Regions from separate parts of the uncultured Phyllobacterium sp. genome, predicted to be linked through region 2. Evidence: riboswitches for the same ligand, from Rfam matches in the RefSeq annotation. Region 2 holds a riboswitch; each other region holds the start of a gene.
What was found. A riboswitch is a leader RNA that binds a small molecule or an ion and turns the genes downstream of it on or off. The one in region 2 is predicted to bind cobalamin.
Positions count from the first base shown of each region.

Region 1: it holds a riboswitch for cobalamin, as region 2 does, so the genes downstream of both, RDL77_RS14465 (aromatic ring-hydroxylating dioxygenase subunit alpha) here and cobU (bifunctional adenosylcobinamide kinase/adenosylcobinamide-phosphate guanylyltransferase) in region 2, are expected to answer to the same signal.
Region 3: it holds a riboswitch for cobalamin, as region 2 does, so the genes downstream of both, RDL77_RS06005 (ribonucleoside-diphosphate reductase subunit alpha) here and cobU (bifunctional adenosylcobinamide kinase/adenosylcobinamide-phosphate guanylyltransferase) in region 2, are expected to answer to the same signal.
Region 4: it holds a riboswitch for cobalamin, as region 2 does, so the genes downstream of both, bluB (5,6-dimethylbenzimidazole synthase) here and cobU (bifunctional adenosylcobinamide kinase/adenosylcobinamide-phosphate guanylyltransferase) in region 2, are expected to answer to the same signal.

Region 1 covers NZ_CABSQF010000022.1:2,931-7,097, forward strand. The annotation lists gene RDL77_RS14455 (L-fuconate dehydratase) at 1-852, shown strand, start outside; gene RDL77_RS14460 (DUF1868 domain-containing protein) at 932-1,642, shown strand; cobalamin riboswitch at 1,754-1,954, shown strand; gene RDL77_RS14465 (aromatic ring-hydroxylating dioxygenase subunit alpha) at 2,079-3,323, shown strand; gene RDL77_RS14470 (hybrid-cluster NAD(P)-dependent oxidoreductase) at 3,331-4,167, shown strand, end outside.
Region 2 covers NZ_CABSQF010000060.1:9,584-13,750, reverse strand. The annotation lists gene RDL77_RS22690 (cobyric acid synthase) at 1-1,418, shown strand, start outside; cobalamin riboswitch at 1,463-1,697, shown strand; gene cobU (bifunctional adenosylcobinamide kinase/adenosylcobinamide-phosphate guanylyltransferase) at 1,859-2,383, shown strand; gene cobW (cobalamin biosynthesis protein CobW) at 2,388-3,443, shown strand; gene cobN (cobaltochelatase subunit CobN) at 3,458-4,167, shown strand, end outside.
Region 3 covers NZ_CABSQF010000006.1:131,537-135,703, reverse strand. The annotation lists gene RDL77_RS06005 (ribonucleoside-diphosphate reductase subunit alpha) at 1-2,116, opposite strand, end outside; cobalamin riboswitch at 2,224-2,435, opposite strand; gene RDL77_RS06000 (heme ABC transporter ATP-binding protein) at 2,486-3,277, opposite strand; gene RDL77_RS05995 (iron ABC transporter permease) at 3,280-4,167, opposite strand, start outside.
Region 4 covers NZ_CABSQF010000032.1:6,684-10,850, reverse strand. The annotation lists gene ettA (energy-dependent translational throttle protein EttA) at 1-272, shown strand, start outside; gene RDL77_RS17815 (MOSC domain-containing protein) at 392-1,000, shown strand; cobalamin riboswitch at 1,027-1,203, shown strand; gene bluB (5,6-dimethylbenzimidazole synthase) at 1,270-2,022, shown strand; gene RDL77_RS17805 (DUF2293 domain-containing protein) at 1,955-2,272, opposite strand; gene RDL77_RS17800 (metalloregulator ArsR/SmtB family transcription factor) at 2,415-3,422, shown strand; gene metF (methylenetetrahydrofolate reductase [NAD(P)H]) at 3,422-4,167, shown strand, end outside.

The sequences.
Region 1 (4,167 bases), on a different contig from region 2:
ATCGTCGACATTGTCGACTTCCGCTACCTGACCGACGTGCTGACGCGCGAGGACGCGCTCGCCATCCTGCGCAAGGCGGAGAACGGCAAGAAGGAGCGGATCGCGACGCTGCAGGCGGAAGGTTATCCCTGCTACACCACATCGGCGGGCTGGCTCGGCTATTCCGATGAAAAGCTGCGCCGCCTCTGCCAGGAGGCGGTCGACGCCGGTTTCAACCACATCAAGATGAAGGTCGGCCGCGATCTTGAAGACGATATCCGCCGCCTGACCATTGCCCGCGAGGTGATCGGGCCGGACCGTATCCTGATGATCGATGCCAACCAGGTCTGGGAAGTGGGCGAGGCCATCGACTGGGTCAACAAGCTTGCCTTCGTCAAGCCGTTCTTCATCGAGGAGCCGACCAGCCCGGATGACGTGGCTGGCCACCGCAAGATTCGGCAGGCAATCAAGCCGGTGAAGGTCGCGACCGGCGAGATGTGCCAGAACCGTATCATGTTCAAGCAGTTCATCGCCGAAGGCGCCATCGATGTGGTGCAGATCGATTCGTGCCGGATGGGCGGCCTCAATGAAGTGCTGGCCGTGCTGCTGATCGCGGCGAAATACGGCCTGCCGGTCTGGCCGCATGCGGGCGGTGTCGGCCTGTGCGAATATGTGCAGCATCTGTCGATGATCGACTATATCGCCGTGTCGGGCACGAAGGAGGGCCGGGTGATCGAATATGTCGACCACCTGCATGAGCATTTTGTCGATCCCTGCCAGATCCGGGATGCCGCCTATATGCCGCCGTCGCTGCCGGGTTTCTCGATTGAAATGAAACAGGCGTCGATCGAGGAATATCTCCACCGGCCATAGAAAAGGGGCGGGGCTTCATCAGTCTGACAAAGAGCTGTCCTATGGCGATTGCATCGTCTTCTTTCGTCACGGGGTTCCCATGCTCGACCTGATCAAGCCTTCGCTTGCCCGCTTTGCCGCCAGCCTGCACCCGGAACCGCCGGTGCATCTCGGCCGGCGCTACAACAGCGCGGGCGTCTTTCAGCCGGAACCCGGCAATACGGTGGTCTGCCATCTGGTGAAGGGGTCCGAGTCGGAAGCCTCGGTCATTGCCGTGCGCGACCGGATGCTGGCGATGCCCGATGCAGGGCAGCTGGCCTTTACCCCCGTCTCCAGCCTGCACATGACGCTGTTTCAGGGCATTATCGAATATCGCCGCCGCCCGTTCTATTGGCCGGATGATGTTCCGCTGGAGACAAGCATCAACGACATGACGCGGCTTTATGTGGATCGCCTGCGGGATTTCGAGGGATGCGGGCCGTTCAACGTCGAGGTGATCGATGTCACGCCCGCAGGCCTGACAGTGGCGGGTGCGAGCGAATATGACGAGCGCATCATGCGCGCCTGGCGCGACGAACTGGCCGTGCCGTTCGGTTACCGGCATCCTGATCACGACACCTATGTCTTCCACATCACGCTGGCCTATCCGATCGCGCGGTTCCCGGATGAAAGGCTCAGGGCCTGGCAGGAACTTCTGGATGATTGCCTAGCATTCATCCGGCGTGAATCGCCGGTGATTGCGTTGAATCCGCCCGCATTCTGCAGTTTTGTCGATATGAATCATTTCGAGGAACTGGTGGTTCTGGATTGAACCAGAGGCCGTTTGATCGCCAATCTGCGACATAGTGTACACGCGCCCGGCGTGTCGTCTTACGTAAATGCGATGTCGTTTCCGCACCTATTCTTTTTGGGTGCCGGATGCTTTTATCGGGGCACTTGAGGTGCCGCTTTTCTAGGGAAGCGGAGAATTGGGAAGCCGGTCGGAAACCCGGCGCTGCCCCCGCAACGGTAGTGGAGTGAAACACGGCATAACAGCCACTGGGTCACAACCCCGGGAAGGCGTCGTGACAGCCGATACGGCAACTCCAGAGCCCGGAAACCAGCCTCGGTACTGAAAACCGACTGATCGCGGTGGGCGATCAAGGAGCATGATTCTGTGCGGGCATCAGCCGGTGGCTGGCCGTGCAGGCGTTCTTCCTCCGTCACCACCAGTCAGTCCTTTCGCAACATCGAGGCGAGGACACGACATGGATATACGCAACGAACTGCTCCGGAACCTGAGAAACCGGAAACCCGGCTACGGCCTTGAACAGTCTTTCTATTCCGATCCGGATTATTTCCGGCTCGATATGGAGAACATCTTTTATCGCGACTGGCTGTTCATCGGCCATGATTGCGAAGTCGCCAAGCCCGGCAACTTCTTCACGGTGCAGGTCGGCGACTATCCCGTGGTCATCGTGCGCGACCGCCAGGGCCAGATCCGGGCCTTTCACAATTCCTGCCGCCATCGCGGCTCGCGCGTCTGCTCGGCCGAGCGCGGCACGTCGGCCAAGCTCGTCTGCCCCTATCACCAGTGGACCTACGAGCTTGACGGGCGCCTGCTGTTCGCCCGCCAGATGGGCGATGATTTCGACGCCAGCCAGCACAGCCTGAAGCCGGTGCAGTGCGAAAGCGTCGGCGGTTACATCTTCATCTGCCTGGCGCAGAATCCTGTCGATTTCAGCGCGACGCGTGCACTGATCGAGCCCTATCTCGCGCCGCACCACCTCACCGAAACCAAGGTCGCCTATCAGAGCACCATCGTTGAAAAGGGCAACTGGAAGCTGGTCTGGGAAAACAACCGCGAGTGCTATCACTGCGTGGCCAATCATCCCGAGCTGTGCAAGACCTTTCCGGAAGCGCCGAGCGTGAGCGGTGTCCAGGGCGCCGCTGACGATCCGGAAATTGCTGCCCACTGGCAGCGTTGCGAAGCGGCAGGCCTGCCCAGCATTTTCCGCATGTCCGATGACGGCCAGTACCGCGCCACCCGTGTGCCGCTGCTGCGCGATGCGGAAAGCTATACGATGAGCGGGCGCCGCGCCGTCGGCCGGCAGCTCAGCGACAGTGTCAACGAGAAGCAGATCGGCTCGCTGCTGCTGTTCCATTACCCGACCACCTGGAACCATATCCTCGGCGACCATGCCATTTCCTTCCGCGTGCTGCCGCTCGGCCCGGATGAAACGCAGGTCACCACCAAATGGCTGGTGCACAAGGATGCGGTTGAGGGCGTGGATTACACCATCGAGGAACTGACGCATGTCTGGCTCGAGACCAATGACCAGGACCGCCGGATCGTCGAGGAAAACGCCTTCGGCATCCGCTCGCCCGCCTACGAGCCCGGCCCCTATTCGCCCGAGCATGAAGGCGGCGTGCTGCAATTCCTCGAATGGTATTGCAGGTTCATGGAAGAGCGTCTCTCCGGCGGCGATACGCGGCTCAGCAAGGTAGCATAGGTACACAATGAACATGGGCGTTCCTCAGTCTTACCCGCACCTCGACCAGATGCAGCCATGGAATGACCGGCTGCATCTGCTGGAGTGTTTGTCGATCATCGAGGAAGCGCCGAATGTGAAGACCTTCACATTCCGTTCCGACAACCAGAACTGGTTCCGCTATGAGCCGGGCCAGTTCATGACCTTCGAGCTGCCGGTGCAGCCCGAAGCCGTCCTGCGCACCTATACGCTCTCCTCCAGCCCGTCACGGCCCTTCACCATCGCGGTGACGGTCAAGGCGCAGGAGAACAGCATCGGCACCCGCTGGATGCTGGATCACCTGACCCCCGGCATGCGGCTGAAGGCCTTCGGTCCGCTCGGCGATTTCTCCATGCGCAGGCATCCGGGGGAAAAGTACCTGTTCATCTCGGCCGGGTCCGGCATCACGCCGATGATGTCGATGACCCGCTGGATGCATGATTGCGCCCCGCAGAGCGATATCAGCTTCGTCACCTGCGCCCGCCGGCCCAGCGACATCATTTTCCGCCGGGAACTGGAATATCTGACAAACTGCATGCCCAACCTGAAACTGTCGTTCCTGATCAAGGAACACGAGATGGGGCAGGTGTGGACCGGTATCCGCGGGCGGCTGGAAGCGCCCAAGCTGCCGCTGCTGTCGCCCGATTTCAAGGACAGGACGATCTTCTGCTGCGGTCCGGAAGGTTTCATGCGCGATGTGCGCGGTATGCTCGAAGCCAGCGGTTTCGACATGGCGCACTATCATCAGGAAAGCTTCGGTCCGGCCGCCGAGCCCGTCCTGCCCGCCTTCGATGTGATGTCCACCGTCGCCGTGGAAGCGTCGGCG
Region 2 (4,167 bases):
TTGGTAAATCCGTCCTGGTGGCCGGACTTTGCCGGCTTGCGCGCAACCGCGGATTGAAGGTTCGGCCGTTCAAACCGCAGAACATGTCGAACAATGCGGCGGTCAGCGACGACGGCGGCGAGATCGGGCGGGCGCAGTGGCTGCAGGCCGTCGCCTGCGGCGTGCCATCGTCGGTGCACATGAACCCGGTGCTGCTGAAGCCGCAATCGGAGACCGGCAGCCAGATCATCGTGCAGGGCAAAGTCTGGGGCCAGGCCAAGGGGCGCGATTACCAGACATTCAAGGCGCAGCTGCTCGACGCGGTCATGGCGTCGTGGGACATTGTCCGTGAGGGCGCCGATCTGGTCATCGTCGAGGGGGCGGGGTCTCCCGCCGAAATCAACCTGCGGGCGGGCGATATCGCCAATATGGGCTTTGCCATCCGCGCCAATGTTCCCGTGGTTCTGGTCGGCGATATCGATCGCGGCGGGGTGATCGCCTCGCTCGTCGGCACCCATGCGATCCTGCAGCGGGAAGACCGGGAGATGATTGCCGGCTATATCATCAACAAGTTTCGCGGCGACGTCTCGCTGTTCGATGACGGCCTGACAGCCATCACGCAGTTCACCGGCTGGCCGTCTTTCGGCGTGGTGCCATGGCTGAAGGACGCGGCGCGGCTGCCGGCCGAGGATTCCGTCGTGCTGGAGCGTCTGGTGAAGGGCGAGGGCCGGGCGCTGAAGATCGCCGTGCCGGTGCTCGACCGCATCGCCAATTTCGACGATCTCGACCCGCTGATGGCCGAACCGCAGGTGGATGTGGTGATGGTGCGCAGCGGCGAGCGGCTGCCTGCCGATGCGGGACTGGTCATCATTCCCGGGTCCAAATCCACCATCGGCGACCTCCTGCGCTTCCGCGAGAACGGCTGGGACAGGGATCTCGACCTGCACCGGCGGCGCGGCGGCCATATCATCGGCATATGCGGCGGTTTCCAGATGCTCGGCCGGACCGTGCGCGATCCCGACGGCATCGAGGGCAGCGTGACGGAGACGGCAGGGCTCGGGCATCTCGATATCGATACGGTGATGGAGCCGGAAAAGACCGTGCGCAATGTGGCGGCGCAATCGCTGCCGTTCGATCTGCCGCTTGATGGCTACGAGATTCATCTGGGCCGGACGACCGGCCCGGACTGTTCGCGCCCCGCGGTGCGCATCAACGGCGTCAATGACGGTGCCATATCGGCGGACGGCAAGGTATTCGGCACCTATCTGCACGGGCTTTTCGGGGCGGACCGGTTTCGCGCCGCGCTTCTGGGCACGATGGGCATTGCCGCTGAAACATTCGACTACAAGGCCGGGGTGGACGCCGCGCTGGATAGTATCGCCGCCGAGCTTGAAACAGTGCTGGATGTGGATGCGCTGCTTGCATGTGCCGCTCCCTGAGCAAACCGTGCGGATTCCATTGACATTTCCCGTGGGGGGTGAATAACGTCCCAGCCATGATTGGTTCCCATATTGGCCAAAGGCCAAGGGATCAAAAGGGAATGCGACGGTTGTACCCTCAAGGGCGACCCCACCGCAGCCGACCCCGCGACTGTAGAGCGGCGAGGATCAATGCAAAGCCTGACGCATATGCAGAAGGCAGCCACTGGGAAACCGGGAAGGCAGCATTCATCCTGTGACCCGCGAGCCAGGAGACCTGCCAGTCATAGAGCGTTTCCCAGGAAACGCTCGGGGCAATCCTGCCCAAGAACCGAAGGGTCGTGTCCCTTCAGGCCCAGCACGGAGGTTGTTATGGCTGCTCGCATTGTATACGCGCTCGTTTCCCCGCCCGCATTCCGCTTGATCGTACCTGACGGATCATCGCGATTGCAGTGACGGCGATGCCCCAGCTGAATCACGGCGTGACGTTCATTCTCGGCGGTGCCCGCTCGGGCAAGTCCAGTTTTGCCGAAGGCCTGATCATGGCTTCCGGCCTTGAACCCGTTTATGTCGCAACCGGCAGGTCCTGGGATGAGGAAATGTCAGTCCGCATCGACCTGCACAAGGCGCAGCGTGGTTCATCCTGGCACACCATCGAAGAACCGCTCGATCTGGTGGATACCCTGCAAGGGGTTGCTGCCGAAGGAAAGGCGATCCTTGTCGATTGCCTGACGCTCTGGCTGACCAATCTGATGATGGCCGAGCGCGATATCACCGCCGAGACACGGCAGCTCGTGCAAGTGCTGCCGAAACTTCAAGGCTCGATCGTTCTGGTTTCGAACGAAGTGGGTCTCGGCATCGTACCGGAGAACCGCATGGCGCGCGATTTTCGCGACCATGCCGGACGTCTCCATCAGGCCGTAGCGCAGGCCGCGGCAACAGTCTATTTCGTGGCAGCCGGGCTGCCGCTCACCATGAAGGGATAGGAATATGCAGGGTCAGAAGATTCCAGCAACGGTCATCACCGGTTTTCTCGGTTCGGGCAAAACCACGATGATCCGCAATCTGCTCGAAAACGCCAATGGCAAGCGCATCGCACTCATCATCAATGAATTCGGTGATCTCGGCGTCGATGGCGGCCTGCTCAAGGGCTGCGGCATCGAAGCCTGCCGCGACGAGGATGTGATCGAGCTGAACAATGGCTGCATCTGCTGCACCGTGGCCGACGATTTCATCCCGACCATGACCAAACTGCTCGACCGTCCGGACCGTTTTGACCATATCGTCATTGAGACGTCAGGCCTCGCGCTGCCACAGCCGCTGGTTGCCGCATTCAACTGGCCTGAAATCAAGACGCAGGTGACGGTTGATGGTGTTGTCACGGTGATCGACGCTTCCGCCGTGTCGGAAGGCCGGTTTGCCGACGACCATGACAAGGTGGATGCTCAGCGGATTCAGGATGAATCGCTCGACCATGACAGCCCGCTTGAAGAACTGTTCGAGGATCAGATCCGTGCCGCCGACCTGATCGTGCTGAACAAGAGCGACCTGATCAGCGACAAGCAGCTGGAAGGTGTGCGCGGCGATGTGCAGAGCCGCTCGTCGCGCTCGCTCAACATGGTATCGGCAAGCTTCGGCAAGCTCAGCAATGAATTGCTGCTTGGTCTCGGCGTCGGCACCGAAGAGGACATCGCCAACCGCAAGTCGCACCATGAAATGGAACATGAAGCGGGTGAAGAGCACGACCATGACGAGTTCGAGAGCTTTGTTGTCGGGCTTGGTCCGGTGGCCGAACCCAAAAACTTTGTCGAGAAGCTGAAGGCCGTGATTGCCGATCATGACATCCTGCGCCTGAAAGGCTTTGCCGATGTTCCCGGCAAGCCGATGCGTCTGGTGGTGCAGGCCGTCGGCACGCGCATCGAGCATTACTTCGACCGCGCGTGGAACCCGGGCGAGGAACGGCAGACCCGTCTCGTCGTCATCGGACTGCACGATATCGACAATGACGCCATCACATCGGCGGTAACCGCCGCTGCCGCTGCCTGACGATAGGATATTGAATGCATCTCCTGCTTGCCCAGAAAGGCACCATCGCTGAAGGCACCGAGGCCATCGACCTCGGCCAGACGCCGGGAGATGTGCTGTTCCTGTCCGCCGCCGATACGGAACTGGCGAGCCTTGCCGCCGCACGGCGGCAGGGCGATGGCGCGGTTTCGCTGCGCCTTGCCAATATGATGAGCCTGTCGCACCCGATGTCCGTCGATGCCTATGTCGAGCGGACAGCGCGGCATGCCAGGCTGATCGTCGTCCGGGTGATCGGCGGCGAGAGCTACTGGCCCTATGGCCTCGAAGCGCTGCATGCCTGCGCCGTCAATCACAAGGTGCAGCTTGCGGTGCTGCCGGGTGACGACAAACCCGATCCGGGACTCGACCGGTTTTCAACCGTTGCCCGGCATGATCGCGATGCGCTCTGGCATTATCTGCTGGAGGGCGGGGCGCAGAATGCCCAGCGCTTCCTCGATTATTGTGCAGCCCTGATTTCTTCGGGTGAAAAGCCGCAGGAAGCGGCGCCTTTGCTCAAGGCCGGGTTGTGGTGGCCCGGCAATTCGGCGCCGTCGCTGGACGCGATGCGGCGTGACTGGACTGAAGGGGCGCCTGTCGTTGCCATCTGCTTCTACCGGGCGCTGGTGCAGAGCGGCCAGACAGAGCCTGTTGCGGCGCTCCTCGATGCATTGCGCGCCAAGGGACTTAATCCGCTGCCGGTGTTTGT
Region 3 (4,167 bases), on a different contig from region 2:
TGCCACGTTCGCTGGCAAGGTCAACCGATGCCGAAATGGCATGATAGGAAATGGCTTCCATGCTGAGATCGGCGAAAGCCACGGCTTCGTTGGAGGCGTAGGGAATACGCAATGCCTGCAATGCATCCTGGAAACCCATCAAGCCGAGACCGACCGGACGGTGACGCAGGTTGGAATGGCGCGCTTCCGGGATCGTGTAGAAGTTGATGTCGATGACATTGTCGAGCATGCGCATGGCCGTTGCCACAGTGCGCGCCAGACGTTCAAGGTCGAGACCTTCGGCTGCAATGTGATTGGCAAGGTTGATCGAGCCGAGGTTGCACACCGCAACTTCATCCTTCGATGTGTTGAGGGTAATTTCCGTGCACAGGTTCGAGGAATGCACCACGCCGACATGGCCTTGGGGCGAGCGGATATTGCAGGGGTCCTTGAAGGTGACCCATGGGTGGCCCGTCTCGAACAGCATCGTCAAAATCCGGCGCCAGAGATCCAGTGCCCGCACGGTGCGGAAGACACGGATTTCGCCGCGTGCAGCCTTGGCTTCATAGGCCTCGTAGGCAGTTTTGAAGTCCGCGCCATAGAGATCATGCAGATCCGGCGTCTCGTCAGGTGAGAACAGGGTCCACGGCTCGTCCTTTTCCACGCGGCTCATGAACAGATCAGGCACCCAGTTGGCGGTGTTCATGTCGTGGGTGCGGCGGCGGTCGTCACCGGTATTCTTGCGCAGATCGAGAAACTCCTCGATGTCGACATGCCAGGTCTCGAGATAGGCGCAGACCGCGCCCTTGCGCTTGCCGCCCTGATTGACCGCGATGGCCGTATCGTTGGCCACTTTCAGGAACGGTACGACGCCCTGGCTTTCGCCGTTGGTTCCCTTGATATGGGCGCCAAGACCGCGCACGGGCGTCCAGTCATTGCCCAGGCCGCCGGAATATTTTGCGAGGAGCGCATTGTCCTTCACCGCCTTGAAGATGCCGTCGAGATCGTCGGCGACGGTGGTCAGGAAGCAGGAGGACAGCTGCGGACGCAGCGTGCCCGAATTGAACAGCGTCGGTGTGGATGCCATGAAGTCGAACGACGACAGCAGATCGTAGAATTCGATGGCGCGTGCTTCCCGGTCGATCTCGCGGGTGGCGAGGCCCATGGCAACGCGCATCAGGAAGGCCTGCGGCAACTCGAACCGGATACCGCGTGTCTGCTGGAGATAACGATCATACAGAGTCTGCAGGCCGAGATACTGGAACTGCAGGTCGCGTTCCGGCTTCAGGGCTGCTGATATTTTCCGCAGGTCGAAGCGGGCGAGTTCAGGGTCGAGCAGTTCCGCTTCAATGCCGGCCTTCACATAGGCGGGGGAATAATCGGCGTACCGCTCCGCCATTTCGTGCTGGGTCGCCTGTTCAGGCCGGCCGAAGACAAAGCTCAAGGCTTCGCGGCGCAGCTTGTCCAGAAGCAGACGGGCGGTGACAAAGGAATAGTTCGGTTCGGTTTCAACGAGTGTGCGTGCAGCCAGAATGGGCGCAAGCGACAGTTCGTCGAGGGTGATGCCGTCATAAAGATTACGCCGGGTTTCGCTGAGGATCGGCGCGGCGCTCGCCCCCTCAAGTCCTTCACAGGCTTCGTCGATGATGCGGGCAAGCCGCACCGCATCGAGAGGTGTCTTGGTTCCGTCGAGCAGGGTAACGCTCAGCGACGGGCCGGTTTCGGCCACCGGTTCCACCAGCTTCGCCCGTTCTCGCGCCCGTTCTTCCCGGTAGAGCACGTAAGCACGCGCAACCTTGTGGTTTTCGCTGCGCATGAGAGCAAGTTCGACCTGGTCCTGCACATCTTCAATGTGAAACAGACGGCCTTCGCTGCTGCGGCGCTTCAAGGTTGTCACGATCTCTGCAGTCAAGCCTTCGACGACATCGTGTACCCGGCGCGAACCGGCAGCGACATTGCCTTCAACGGCGAGGAAGGCTTTGGTCAGGGCAACAGTGATTTTCAGCGGGTCGAAGGGTGTGACCGAGCCATTGCGGCGAATGACGCGATAGCCGGGCTCGCTGGATGATGGCTGCAATTCGGCAGGACGAACCGGCGACTGACCGTCGGCGCGGGTGGCTTGAAGAGAAAGAGACATGTGCTTATACCCCAAATGTTGGGGGCAAAGGTCGAGCGCACGCGTGCAAGAATCCGGTCAGCTTGCGGCCGACCATTGCAAGCGACACACCGGGACACCCCGCCCGTGGACGTTCATCATGTCATGGCAGGTCTCCTGGCTCACAGGTCGGCGCTGGTGTCGGCCTTCCCGAAGCTGGGCTTCAGTGGCATTGTCGACAACAACTCGCTGTTTACAGTTGCGGGGGCAGCGCCGGCATCAATGTCCAGGACATTTCACCGGCTTCCCTCTTAGCTCCCGGTCTTGCGACTCGGAGAGAACCATAACATCTATATTTAGTATCAAATCGTCGTTTTTAGTCAATAGGTAGATGGATACGTCTTCGCGTACTCAGAGCACTGCGGATTGCGGCAAGACGAACGGCACGGATTTTCCAGGCAGACCGCCCACCTTGAGCGCACATTCATAGACGCGCAGGATGCGGTCATCCGTCAAGACCTCCGTGGGGGTGCCCACAGAATCGGCTCTCCCCCTGTGCATGACCACGACCCGGTCGGCAAACATGGAGGTGAGGTTGAGGTCATGCAGGATAGCGATGACCCCGCCACCGCGATCGGCAAAGTCGCGGGCAATCTGCATGATGATCAGCTGATGTTTGATATCGAGGCTCGACACAGGCTCATCCAGAAACAGGAAGCGCGGCTGGCCGTCGAGCACCGGCTGCCAGACCTGGCAGAGGACGCGCGCCAGTTGCACCCGCTGCTGCTCGCCGCCGGAGAGTTCCTGATAGAACCGCCCACCGAAACCCGCGAGGTCAACGCGCTCAAGCGCTTCATCGGGCAGTGTGTCCACGTTGTGGCGCGAAGCACCGGAGCGGCCGCTGGTCATGCCCAGCTTGACGATCTCACGCACGGTAAACGGGAAGGACAGCGAGGTGGATTGCGGCAGGATCGCCCGCATGGTTGCCATCTGCCAGAGCTTCAACCGGTTGATCGGCATGCTGTTGATGCTGATGACGCCCTCATGCGGCAGATCACCGGAGAGTGCGCGCATCAGGGTCGTTTTGCCTGACCCGTTGGGGCCGACGATAACTGTGAATGCGCCAGCCTGCGCATCAAAGGATACGTCCTCGACGATTCTGTTTCGGCCGAGGGATACGGAGACGTTGGAAACACGGATCATGGTCAGAGGTCCAGAATGCCGCGGCGGCGCAGCAATATCCACAGGAAGAACGGTGCGCCGACGGCTGCCGTGACGATGCCGATCGGCAGTTCCGATGGCGCAACAATCGTTCGGCTGACCGCATCGGCAATCAGCAGCAGGCTGGCACCCAGGAGTGCAGCCGCTGGCAGGAGATAGCGATGATCGGGGCCAATCACGAGGCGCAGCAGATGCGGAACGACGACACCGACAAAGCCGATGCCACCGCTGACCGCAACCGATGCGCCGGTGGCCGCGGCGACGGTGACAATGGCGATGCGTTTGAAGCGCTGTACCGGGATGCCGAGGTGGCTGGCCGATGCTTCCCCGAGGGCGAGCCCGTTGAGGCCGCGGGCGAGGAACGGTGAAATGACGAGGGCGAGCGCAATGAGCGGGCCTGATGCGGCGATCTTGACCCAATTGGCCCCCGCCAGCGATCCCAGCCCCCAGAATGTCAGGTCGCGCAATTGCTTGTCGTCGGCGACATAGACCAGGACACCGATATAGGCGGCGGCCATGGCGCCGAGCGCAATACCGGCGAGCAGCATGGTGGCGATGGATGTCTGCCCGCGCCGCGTCGCGACACGGTAGAGGACGAGCGTGAAGATGAGGGCGCCGAAGAAAGCGGCGAGCGGCAAGGCATAGAGACTGAACAGGGCGATCACCGGGGCGAGGAAGGTTCCACCGAGAACGATGATGCTGACCGCGCCAAGCCCGGCGCCCGCCGAGACGCCGACGATGCCGGGGTCGGCAAGCGGATTGCGGAACAATCCCTGCATGACTGCACCCGATACGGCAAGGGACGCGCCGATCAGCGCGCCGAGAATGACGCGCGGCAGGCGGATATCGTAAATGATGATGCGATCACGGAC
Region 4 (4,167 bases), on a different contig from region 2:
TGCTGCTCGACGAACCGACCAACGATCTTGATACCGAAACACTGGCGGCGCTTGAAGATGCGCTGGAAAAGTACGCCGGCTGCGCCGTTATCATCAGCCACGATCGCATGTTCCTCGACCGGCTGGCGACGCACATCCTCGCGTTCGAAGGCGACAGCCACGTCGAATGGTTCGAAGGCAACTTCCAGGACTATGAGAACGACAAGATCCGCCGTCTGGGACCGGACAGCGTCAATCCCAAGCGTCCGAGCTACAAGCCTCTGACACGCTGATGCGACCGGGAGGGCGGCAACGCCCTCCCATCACCAATTTTGACGTTTCCATCAGTGATATTGGCTGGTTTTAACAAGCAATTTTCCTAAGATGCGGCTGATTTCACCGGAGTGCCGTCATGACAGATCTTTTCGCAACCAGAACGGACATCCTTCCAGCCCGCAAGATTGTCGGGCGGGTGAGCGGCCTGTTCCAGGCGCCGAAAGACAGTTTTGTCACCGCTGCCACGGACACGCTCGATCTCACCTTTGAAGGCATCCGCGGCGATTATCATGCCGGCCTGACGCGCCGGTCCGGCGGACGCGAGCCCTGGTATCCGCGCGGCACGGAGATGCGCAACGAGCGGCATATTTCCATTCTGGCGGCGGACGAACTCGAAACCATTGCCAGCGCCATGGGCCTTGCGGAAGTCAAACCCGAATGGATCGGCGCCAACATGGTTGTCGATGGCATTCCCTCACTTTCCATGCTGCCGCCGCGCACGCTGCTGTTCTTCGAAGGCGGCGTGACGCTGAAGGTCGACGGGCAGAACGCGCCGTGCAAGGTCGCCGGACGCTCTATTGCCGAGCGGGCGCAGACCGCCGATCACACCGCGACGGCGCTTGACTTCGTCAAGGCGTCGAAGCGGCTGCGTGGCATCGTCGTCTGGGTTGAAGTGCCGGGAATCATCCGTTCCGGCGAAAAAATCGATGCGCGCCTGCCGGAGCAATGGATTTATCCGGGCTGACGCTTGCGTCCTTCGCCGATCTGTGGCGAATGGAATGCAGGTCCGGTGCCTGCATGCAGGAGAATCGGGAAGCCGGTGCAAATCCGGCACGTGCCCAACGCTGTATAGGGGATGGGCCGCGCAGATTGCCACGGGGAAACCCGGAAGGCGCGCGGTTCAGGTGAACCTCAGTCAGAAGACCGGCCGGACCGGATAGCCGAAACCGCACGGACAGCGGGGAGGTGTCAGGGGTCAGGGCAATCTGGCCCTCGCATTGTTGGGAGCAAACGATGCACGATTCTGCCTGCGGTCCCGTGGCCGCCGCCGATTTTTCCGCGGACGAGCGCGCCGCGGTCTACAAAGCCATCCATACCCGCCGCGATGTACGCGACCAGTTCCTGCCAAGGCCCGTCGACGACGATGCGCTGCTGCGGCTGCTCGATGCCGCCCATCACGCGCCGTCGGTGGGGTTCATGCAGCCGTGGAATTTCATTCTCATCCGCGATGCGGCACGCAAGGCCGAGGTGCACCAGGCCTTTACCCGCGCCAATGCCGAAGCAAAGGCCATGTTCACCGACGAGCGCCAGGCGCTCTACGCATCGCTGAAGCTTGAGGGCATCGTGAAGGCACCGGTCAATCTGTGCATCACCTGCGACCGGACACGCGGCGGCGATGTCGTTCTTGGGCGCACCCATAACCGGCAGATGGACGTCTACAGCACCGTCTGTGCCGTGCAGAACCTGTGGCTGGCGGCGCGGGCGGAAGGCATCGGCGTCGGCTGGGTCAGCATCTACCACGACCGGGACATGCGCCGCATTCTGGCCATCCCCGATCATGTCGAGATCATCGCCTATCTCTGCATCGGCTATGTCGACCAGCTCTACGATCAGCCGGAGCTGCAAAAGCGCGGCTGGCGCGAACGGCTGCCGCTGGACCAGCTCATCTATGAAGATCGGTGGAATGCCGGCGCCGAAGTCAGCTCGGATCGTCCTCGTCCGGATCCAGCAGCCGCGTCGCCCGCCATTCCGTCAATTTCCGGTTGATCGCCTCGAGCACGAAGAAACGGGCCGAGTCCTTGTCATAGCCCTCGTCGCGCAGCGCATCGTAATCCGTGTGCTGATGGCGGACATGGGCGACCGTGGCCAGCCACACCGCAATGGGCGGCGGCAGGGTTTTCATGTGCGGTGCCGTGGCGGCGGCGCGTATGGGCTCGGAATCCGAATAGGGCACTGCAGGCAAAAGCAGTGTCAGCGCCTTGCCGATAGCCCTTTGGCGGTTGGTCCCTGAACTCATTGCACTCTCTTCCCGCCGATTCGCTGATCGATATACCAGCCTATTTCAGACGCGACGAAATTTGCCGTCAACGGAAAAACAAAACTTGCCAAATCTGTATTTCTCACATAAACATATCTTTATATCTTTTGAGGATACCTTGATGGACAAACGTGATCTCAATCTTGACCTGATGGTCGATACGCTGAAGGCAGCGGCGGAACCCAGCCGCCTGCGCATTCTGGCGCTGTTGTCCCGGGGGGATCTGACGGTTTCCGATCTGACCTCCATCCTCGGGCAGTCGCAGCCGCGCGTCTCCCGCCATCTCAAGCTGCTGTTCGAAGCCAATCTGATCAACCGTTATCAGGAGGGCTCCTGGGCCTATTTCCGCCTCGCTGAATCCCTTGTGGTTGGCGATATCGCCCGGATCCTGCTCGATCGTCTTGATGTGTCCGATCCATTGCTGGAGCGCGATATCGAGCGGCTCGGCTCGGTGAAGCTGCAGCGCCGCGAGCGGGCCGCCGCCTATTTCAGTGCCAATGCCACCAGCTGGGACGCTATCCGTTCGCTGCATGTGCCGGATGGCGCGGTGGAAGCCGCGCTGACGAAGATTATCGGGCGCACGCCGTTCCAGGCGATGCTTGACGTGGGCACCGGCACCGGTCGTCTTCTCGAACTGTTTGCCCCGCTTTACGTGCGCGGCGTCGGCATCGATATCAATCGCGACATGCTGACCATTGCCCGCTCCAATCTCGACCGGTCGGGCATCACCAATGCGCAGGTCCGCCAGGGCGACGTCTATTCGCTGCCGGTTGACCGGGAGTCCTTCGATCTGGTGACCGTTCATCAGGTGCTGCACTTCCTCGACAATCCTGCCGAGGCCATCCGCGAGGCCGCACGCGCCTTGCGTGCGGGCGGGCGCATGCTGATTGTCGATTTCGCCCCGCACGATCTTGAATTCCTGCGGGACAGCCATGCGCATATACGGCTTGGCTTCAACGACAACCAGATGCGCGACTGGCTGACCGAGGCCGGGCTGGCGCTGGAAAACAGCATCGAACTCGAACCAAAAGACAAAGACAAACTGACCGTCAAACTGTGGTTGGCACGCGACCCACGCCTGCTTATCGCTGATCCCGCTTTAACCTCCCGCGTAACGGAGAGTGTCTGATGAGCTTTTTCCGCCAATCCCGCCGTGCCGACCTTGGAACCAATATCAAGGTTTCCTTTGAATTCTTCCCGCCGAAGACCGAGGTGATGGAAGAGCGCCTGTGGGAAACCGTGACGCGCCTTGCGCCGCTCAATCCCGAATTCGTGTCGGTAACCTACGGTGCCGGCGGTTCCACCCGCGAGCGCACGGCCCGCACGATCAAGCGCATCCTGACCGAAACGGACGTCAACGCCGCCGCGCACCTGACCTGCGTCGATGCGACGAAGGAAGAGGTCGATACCGTGGTGCGCGAATTTGCGGCCATGGGTGTGAAGCGCTTCGTTGCCCTGCGCGGCGATCCGGCTGGCGGCGTCGGTGCCCATTACAAGCCGACACCCGGCGGTTATGAAAACGGCGCCGATCTCGTCGCCGGGCTAAAGGCCTTTGCCGATTTCGACATTTCCGTTTCCGCCTATCCGGAAAAGCATCCGGAAAGCCCCGACTTTGCCACGGATATCGACATGCTCAAGCGCAAGGTCGACAATGGCGCGACGCGGGCGATCACGCAGTTCTTCTTCGAGAACGATCTCTACGAGCGTTATGTCGAAAAGGTCCGCCGCGCCGGTATCTATATTCCGATCTTGCCAGGCATCCTGCCGATCCATAATTTCACGCAGGTTACCAATTTCTGCTCGAAGGCCGGGACCCATATTCCAGCATGGCTGGCCGAGCGGTTCGAGGGGCTGGAAAACGATCCGCAGACCCA